Regions from separate parts of the Thioalkalivibrio sp. ALR17-21 genome, predicted to be linked through region 1. Evidence: riboswitches for the same ligand, from Rfam matches in the RefSeq annotation. Region 1 holds a riboswitch; each other region holds the start of a gene.
The links. Region 1 has a riboswitch for cobalamin ahead of G020_RS0111670 (TonB-dependent siderophore receptor). Riboswitches for the same ligand answer to the same signal wherever they lie in the genome.
Positions count from the first base shown of each region.

Region 2: linked by a shared signal. The riboswitch ahead of G020_RS0106470 (TonB-dependent receptor domain-containing protein) and the one ahead of G020_RS0111670 (TonB-dependent siderophore receptor) in region 1 are both predicted to bind cobalamin.
Region 3: linked by a shared signal. The riboswitch ahead of G020_RS0106575 (porin) and the one ahead of G020_RS0111670 (TonB-dependent siderophore receptor) in region 1 are both predicted to bind cobalamin.

Region 1 is NZ_ATUL01000024.1:10,668-12,929, forward strand. It holds gene G020_RS0111665 (hypothetical protein) at 1-121, opposite strand, end outside; cobalamin riboswitch at 621-875, shown strand; gene G020_RS0111670 (TonB-dependent siderophore receptor) at 1,013-2,262, shown strand, end outside.
Region 2 is NZ_ATUL01000009.1:15,076-17,337, forward strand. It holds gene G020_RS0106465 (hypothetical protein) at 1-920, shown strand, start outside; cobalamin riboswitch at 975-1,227, shown strand; gene G020_RS0106470 (TonB-dependent receptor domain-containing protein) at 1,380-2,262, shown strand, end outside.
Region 3 is NZ_ATUL01000009.1:38,617-40,878, reverse strand. It holds gene G020_RS0106580 (cytochrome-c peroxidase) at 1-397, opposite strand, end outside; cobalamin riboswitch at 571-803, shown strand; gene G020_RS0106575 (porin) at 1,199-2,262, shown strand, end outside.

The DNA.
Region 1 (2,262 bases):
TGCGGATTGCTTCGTGGGACTCCAGCAGGCGCTGAAAGACCACCTGCTCACGCTCGTGCTGCTTGCGGGCTTCGGCGTCCAGGTGACCGCCGCAATCGATCATTCTCAGGTGCATCGTCATGGTCTGTCGGCCTCTTGCTGATGATCCTGCCCGGAAGAAGCAATCTCCCTGCCAACTCGTATTTCCCGCCATGACGCGGCCACATGCCGATGCCGCCGATCAGCTGACCACTCAAACTGCGAATATTGGCAGTCACTAATAAATGAAAATGCCACCTGTGACACCCGAACGCTCGCAAGTCACTGTCAAAAGGGGAAAATTATCTCCAAAAAATTTTCGAATATGGATTGATTCCAATTTGCGGCCGTGTATAATTCCCATTGTCGAGTCGACGGCAGCTCAGCGTCGGTTCGCCATGCAGGGGCCCCCTGGCCCCTTCTCTCCTCCATCTCTTCTGGATTTTGCCGTCGGCTCTCGGTGCCCCCCGCACCGACCCGGCGGCCCTTTTTTAATCCACCCGAATGGATCCCTTTGCAAACCACATGCCAGGCACTGACCGCGGCCACGACCGTGGGTCACCCGGACACTGTTGGTTTGACACCACACATTAGCCATCACTAATATTCCGTCTCCCCCGGGTGCTTCGTCGCCATCCCGACGACGAGTGAAACGGGAAGTCCGGTGCGTGCCCGGCCTCGACCTGCGCACAAGTCCGGCGCTGCCCCCGCAACGGTAGGCGGGTCACGGCAGACCCTCGCGAACCACTGCGAAGAACGCGTCCGTTCAGGGCGTACTTCGCGGGAAGGTGGTCTGCCCCGGAGCCAACGGCTCCAGCCCGCAAGCCCGGAGACCGGCCCGGAGGACAACGGAGAACCGCGGGGAGCGGTATCACCGGGCGAATCGGCATCGCTGCGCATCGGTTCACGACGCGCCGACGATGGCGCACGCCCGCACCCCCGCGGTCGACACCCACGACCACGGCGCACGGGCGGTGCGCAAAGAGAGTTCGCAATGTTCCCGAAGAAGATGTTTCCCGCGGCCCTGCTAGGCGGTGCCGCGGCCGTGCCCTTGTTGCTGGCGGCACCGCCGGCCACCGGCGAAGAAGACCCCGACGATTCCGCACAGGTGCTGCCCGAGATCAGCGTAACGGCGGCGACCCGCACCGAGCGCCTGGTGGAGAACACGCCCGCCTCCACCGAAGTGATCACCGGCAAGAACATCCGTCGCAGCGGGGCGACCATGCTGGACGAGGCCCTGCAGGCCGGATCCAGCCTGTTTACCGGTGCCGACGGCAACCGGTTCTCGATCCGCGGCGGCGGCCGCGCGGACATCATCTACATGCTGGATGGCCGTCGGGTCAGCGGCACGTCCGGCCGGGGGTTCGAGCTCAACCGCATCCCGGTCAGCCACGTGGAGCGCATCGAGATCGTGAAGGGCCCCGGCAGCGTGGTGTACGGCTCGGATGCGGTGGCCGGCGTGATCAACGTGATCACCCGCCAGCCGGATGCGGGCTTCGAAGGCAGCGTGGAGCTGCAGGGCGGCATGCCCGCCAGCGCCGATGGCGGGGAGCGCATCAACGGTTCGCTGTTTCTGGGCGGCGGCACCCGCGACACCCGGTTCCGGCTGCTGGCGGATGTGCTGGACCGCGAGGCCTATTCCGAAGACGCCACGGCCGACGTGCGCATCCCCGAGCAGGGCGACCGGGTGCGGCCGTCGGAGTCCGGCGCGCTGGAGGATGACCACGCGATCCAGGACCGCTATGCCTTCGACGAGGACCGCCGCGAGAGCGCGCGGGTCTACAACCTGCGCGCCGGCGTCAGCCACTGGTTCACCGACGACTTCAACGTGGAGCTGGAGGCCGGCCTGCTGCGCGAAGAGCGCGAGCGGCGCTTCCTGCACGAGCGCCCGCCGGTGGCCACCGGCTACACGAACAACAATGGCGATCCGGTGCGCGCCCTGCAGTTCCCGGCACAGCGCAGCGAGGACAGCGACCGGCGCGATCTGGCCGTGGCCGCCGAATGGTTCGTGAGCGACACCCTGGAGCTGAATTACCAGGTCTACGAAAGCAAGTTCGAGATGGACCGCTCCAACACCTTCCTCGAGGCCGCGGACTTCGGCTTTGATGCCACCGGGGACAGCGAATTTGGCCCGCGCGAGGTCACCTTCACCGACCGCGTCCACGACTTCGCCGCCACCTGGCGGCCCGACGCCCGCCACACGGTACTGACCGGCTTCGAACACAAGCATCAGACCTACCGCGA
Region 2 (2,262 bases), on a different contig from region 1:
CCATGTTGCTGGCACACAGCGAGACCAGCGGCATCACCCAGCAGCATCTGCGCGAACCGCTGCCGGTGCTGGGCCAGCAGGTGCTGGCAGGCCTGCATGCCATGCTGGCGGCCGAACCGGACGTCCGCACCGCGGACGGCCGTATCCTGGGGGTCGCGATGGCGCAGGTGGACGAGCTGCGCGAGGCGCGCAACCGGTTGATGCAGGCGCAGAGCCGCTATGGCGACGCGGCGGAGCGCTGGGGAGCCCTGCGCCGCCGCGAACGCGACCGCAAGGGGGGGCGGCGCTGGGAAATGCGTTCGGCGCGGCGCATCCGCGTGTCCGAGGAGCTGATCGAGCTGGATGACAACCAGAAGATCAAGCTGGCCGACGGGCTGTGCGAATACCTCGAGGAGCTGCAGATCCGGCGCGAGGGTGATTTCATCTATTTCGGCAAGAAACCGCTCGACAACGAGACCGCCAAGCGCATCGGGATCCAGCTGGCGCTGTTGCTGGACCCGCTGGTGGATCTGACCAACCCGAGTATCCAGCGTGCGATCTATTCCAGTCCGGCGGCCTATCTTGGCGGCCTGTATGTGGGCATGAGTGCCGACGCCAAGGCCGGGCTGGGATCGGCCATGGTGCGCATGGTGCGCCAGGACCTCGGCCGGACGGCCGAGTGGCTGGCCCTGCGCCTGACCCGGGTCTATCACCTCCCGCTGACCGAGGGCCTGCGCGAATTCCTCCAGCGTCAGTACGGGGCCAACCCGGAGCGACTGGCGATGCTGGCGCAGAACACCGGAGATGAATCCCACCATCCCGTGGCCCTGCGGGCCGAGCGCTCGCCCGAGTTCGACGCCATGCTCCAGGACAAGGAATGGGGCCGCCTTCTGCGGCGTGGCGCCCGCTATCGCCAGGCCGAGGAGGCGCGGCAGAACTGAACGCCGCGCGGTCGGCCGGAGAGCACGGGTGGAAAATCAGGGGGGGCTCATGTACCCTGCGCCCCGTTCCTCGGTGCCCTGGCGGTTTCGCCGCCGGGTTAAACGGGAAGTCCGGTGAGCGCTCACGCGCGAGTCCGGCGCTGCCCCCGCAACGGTGATCGAGCGCGGATCCATTCCGGAGTCCTTCGGCAGTGGATCCTCGAGGCTGGCGGCCGAATGCCACTGTGTCATGGACACGGGAAGGCGCCGCCCGCCGGGAATCTCCCGCTCGTCAGCCCGGAGACCGGCCGGGGAATGGTCGTGCGGCACGCGGAGGGCGTGCGAGACGGATGACCGTTCCCGCCACGGGTCCCCGTACCCGTTTCCCGCCGGGAATGCGTTCCTCGTCTTCATCCCTCGCGCCGGCGCGATCCCCGTGAACCAGCGGCGTGCGGGCGGCTCGCCGGGAGATCCGAAGACATGAAACGCAGCATCCTTTCCGCAGCCATCGTTGCAGCCGTGTCCCCGGCCGTGGCCGACGAGGCGCCGGGCACCGACTCCGACTCCGCGACCCTGCAACCCGTTCAGGTCACTGCGACCCGTCTCAGCCAGACCGTGGACGAGGCCCTGGCCTCGGTGACGGTCATCGACCGCGAAGAGATCGAACGCCTGCAGCCGCGCCAGTTCACCGATCTGGTGGAGGGGCGCGCCGGGGTCTCGGTGGCGGGTAATGGCCCGTTCGGCAAGACGTCCAGTGTCTTCCTTCGGGGAACGAACTCTGATCACCACCTGATGCTGATCGATGGCGTGCGCATGGGCTCGGCCACCAGCGGCGGTGCCAGCTGGCAGTTCCTGCCGCCCGAAGAGATCGATCGCGTGGAGATCGTGCGCGGGCCGCGCACCTCCATCTACGGCTCCGATGCCATCGGCGGGGTGACCCAGGTCTTCAGCCGCGCGGGCCGCGAAGGGCCGCCGCGGGTCAATGCCTTCCTTGGCGCCGGCAGCTTCAGCACCTGGGAGGCCGGGCTCGGCGTGGCCGGCGGCACCGGGCGCACCGATTACAGCCTGTCCGTCAGTATGTTCGATACCGAGGGCATCGACGTGCAGGACGACGTGGGTGACGACGATCCGGATGGCTATGACAACACTTCGCTGGCCGGCAAGGTTGCCCACCGCCTCGACAACGGGATCGAACTTTTCGGCAATGTCCTCTATTCCGAAGGCCGCTCGGAATACGATGCAGACGAGTTCGGCACGGGGGTTCCATACGATCAAGCTTATACGGACTTTGTGCACGCCGCTCTCCGGGCCGGCATTCGTGTTCCGCTAACCGACCGCTGGGATACAGAATTCACGCTTGCCC
Region 3 (2,262 bases), on a different contig from region 1:
GGGCCTGGCCTTCCAGGTCATCTTCGCGGCCGTCCCAGAACTGGGCCTCGAAGAAGCCGGAGTTCAGCACCGTCGGACTGTTGCGCTCGCCGACCTGGCCGTCGTGGCCGACCGCGCGCGGGATGCGGTCGCCCCAGCCCAGCGCCGGGTTGTGGCAGGTGGCGCAGGAGATCACGCCCGAGCTGGAGATCCGCGGCTCGAAGAACAGGAACTTGCCCAGCTCCACTTTCTCGTCGGTCAGGGAATTGTCGGCCGGGATCGGCGGCAGGGCCGGCAGCGGCTCGAACATGTCACGGTATTCGTCGTAGTCACCGGCGAACGCGGGGGCGGACAGCCCCAGGGCCACCGCAGTACAGGCCGACAGCAGCAGGCCACGGAAGATGCGGTTGTTCTGCATGGTGCACTCCTTTTTATTTTGGCGGACACATCCCCTGCCGGGGCGCGGAAGAGAATGCGTGGACTCAGTCTAAAAGAAGTGTTTGCTGTAGAAGGGCCCCTGGCAGCGTAATCCCGCTTAAAGTTGACACGGATCAACCTGTCGGCGATTTGCAGCGACGCCTCCCCCCGGTTAGAGTCCGCTCGCCTTCAGGTGCCCCGGCGTTGTAACGCCGGGGATAATCGGGAAGCCGGTGCGTGAATGAACGTTCGCAATGCCGGCACTGCCCCCGCAACGGTAGGCGGAGACAGGCGGATCCAGTGCCACTGCGGCGCATCCACGGGATGCCCGCGGGAAGGCGATCCGCCCGGGATGCCCTGCACCCCCTTCGCGAGTCCGGAGACCGGCCTGGAGGAAACCCGACGCCGCGGCGGGCGGCCGAGCGGGACGGGGCCGGCGTGTCCGCCCCCTTCCCCCTGCTCCCTTGCCCGACTGCCGGCGTCGTTTCATCCACGGCGTGCGGGGTCGCGCGCCCGGGGAGACACTGATTGCATCGCACGCCCGCGCTCGAGTCGCTTTTGCGTGCGAACAAGGCGCGGTGACCGCCGTGCAGTCATTCTGCACAAGGGAGCCGCAACGCCGTGCGCGCGCAAAAGCGGCCGAGCCCCTTCGGGGTTGGTGCCTCATGTTCCCCGGTCCTGCGTTGCGCCGCTTGCGGGTAGAACCACTACCCGCTGCACGACGCGCCTTGTCTCGGAAAACAGGAGGTACCAACGCGGGCGTGCGATGCAATCAGTGTCTCCCCAAGGGAGCATCACAACAATGAAAGCTATCCATCTCCGACCGGGGCGGCCTGCCGTGCCGGCCCTGGCTACCCTGTGCCTGGTGACGGCCACGGGCATCGCGCCGGCGCAGGCCGGTTTCGAATTCGGCGACGCGGAGGACGACCTGCAGGTCACCCTGGACCCGCTGATCCTGGGCCGCTACAGCTACGAACATGATCCGGACAACTCCAGCAGCGAATTCGATTTCCGGCGCGCCTGGCTGGACACCTCGGGCACCCTGTTTCACCCCGAACTGAGCTTTCGCCTGCAGCCGGATTTCAGCAACGGCGAGGTGTCCATGCGTGACATCTGGCTGGAATACAGCCCGGGCGAACACCTGGGCCTGCGGGCGGGCCAGTTCACCGTGCCCTTCGGTCTGGCGCGGGACATCGGCGGTCCCAACCGCCTGTTTACCGAACTGAGCATCGCCGGCAACCAGTTCGAGATTCCGGCCGGACGCGACACCGGCCTCGCCCTGCTGGGCGGCGCGGGCGACGACCGCGCCTGGGCGGTCGGGATATTCGATGGCCGCGGCCGTCTCGATCAGCGCGACGACCGGCCCTCCACCTCCGGACACCTGTTCAGCGCCCGCGGCGCCTGGGCCCCGGTGGGGTCGGTCCCGCGCGACAACACCACGGTGGGCCGGGCCGTGGAGCGCACCGTGGCCCTGGGCGCCGGCCTGCAGGCCGCCAGCCGCAACCACCTGCGCGACTGGAGCCGCGGGCAGGAAGACACGGTCGACCGTCAGCGCGCCGACTGGGTCACCGCCACCGCCGACGCGGTGGTCAAGTTCGGCCATACCTCGCTGTCGCTGGCGGCCTACCGCCGCGATGTTTCCCCCGACCGCACCGCGAGCTACCACGACCTGGGAGCCGAGCTGGAACTGGCGCAGTCGCTGCCGCTGGAGGGCCTCGAGCTCGCCGCCCGCCACGCGGTACTGCGCCACGACGCCGGCGACGATCTGGACGGGGACGAGCGCTGGCAGCGCGAATGGGGCGCCGGCCTCAACTGGTACCACCGGGGGCAGCGGCAGAAGACCCAGCTCATGTGGCTGGACCGCGA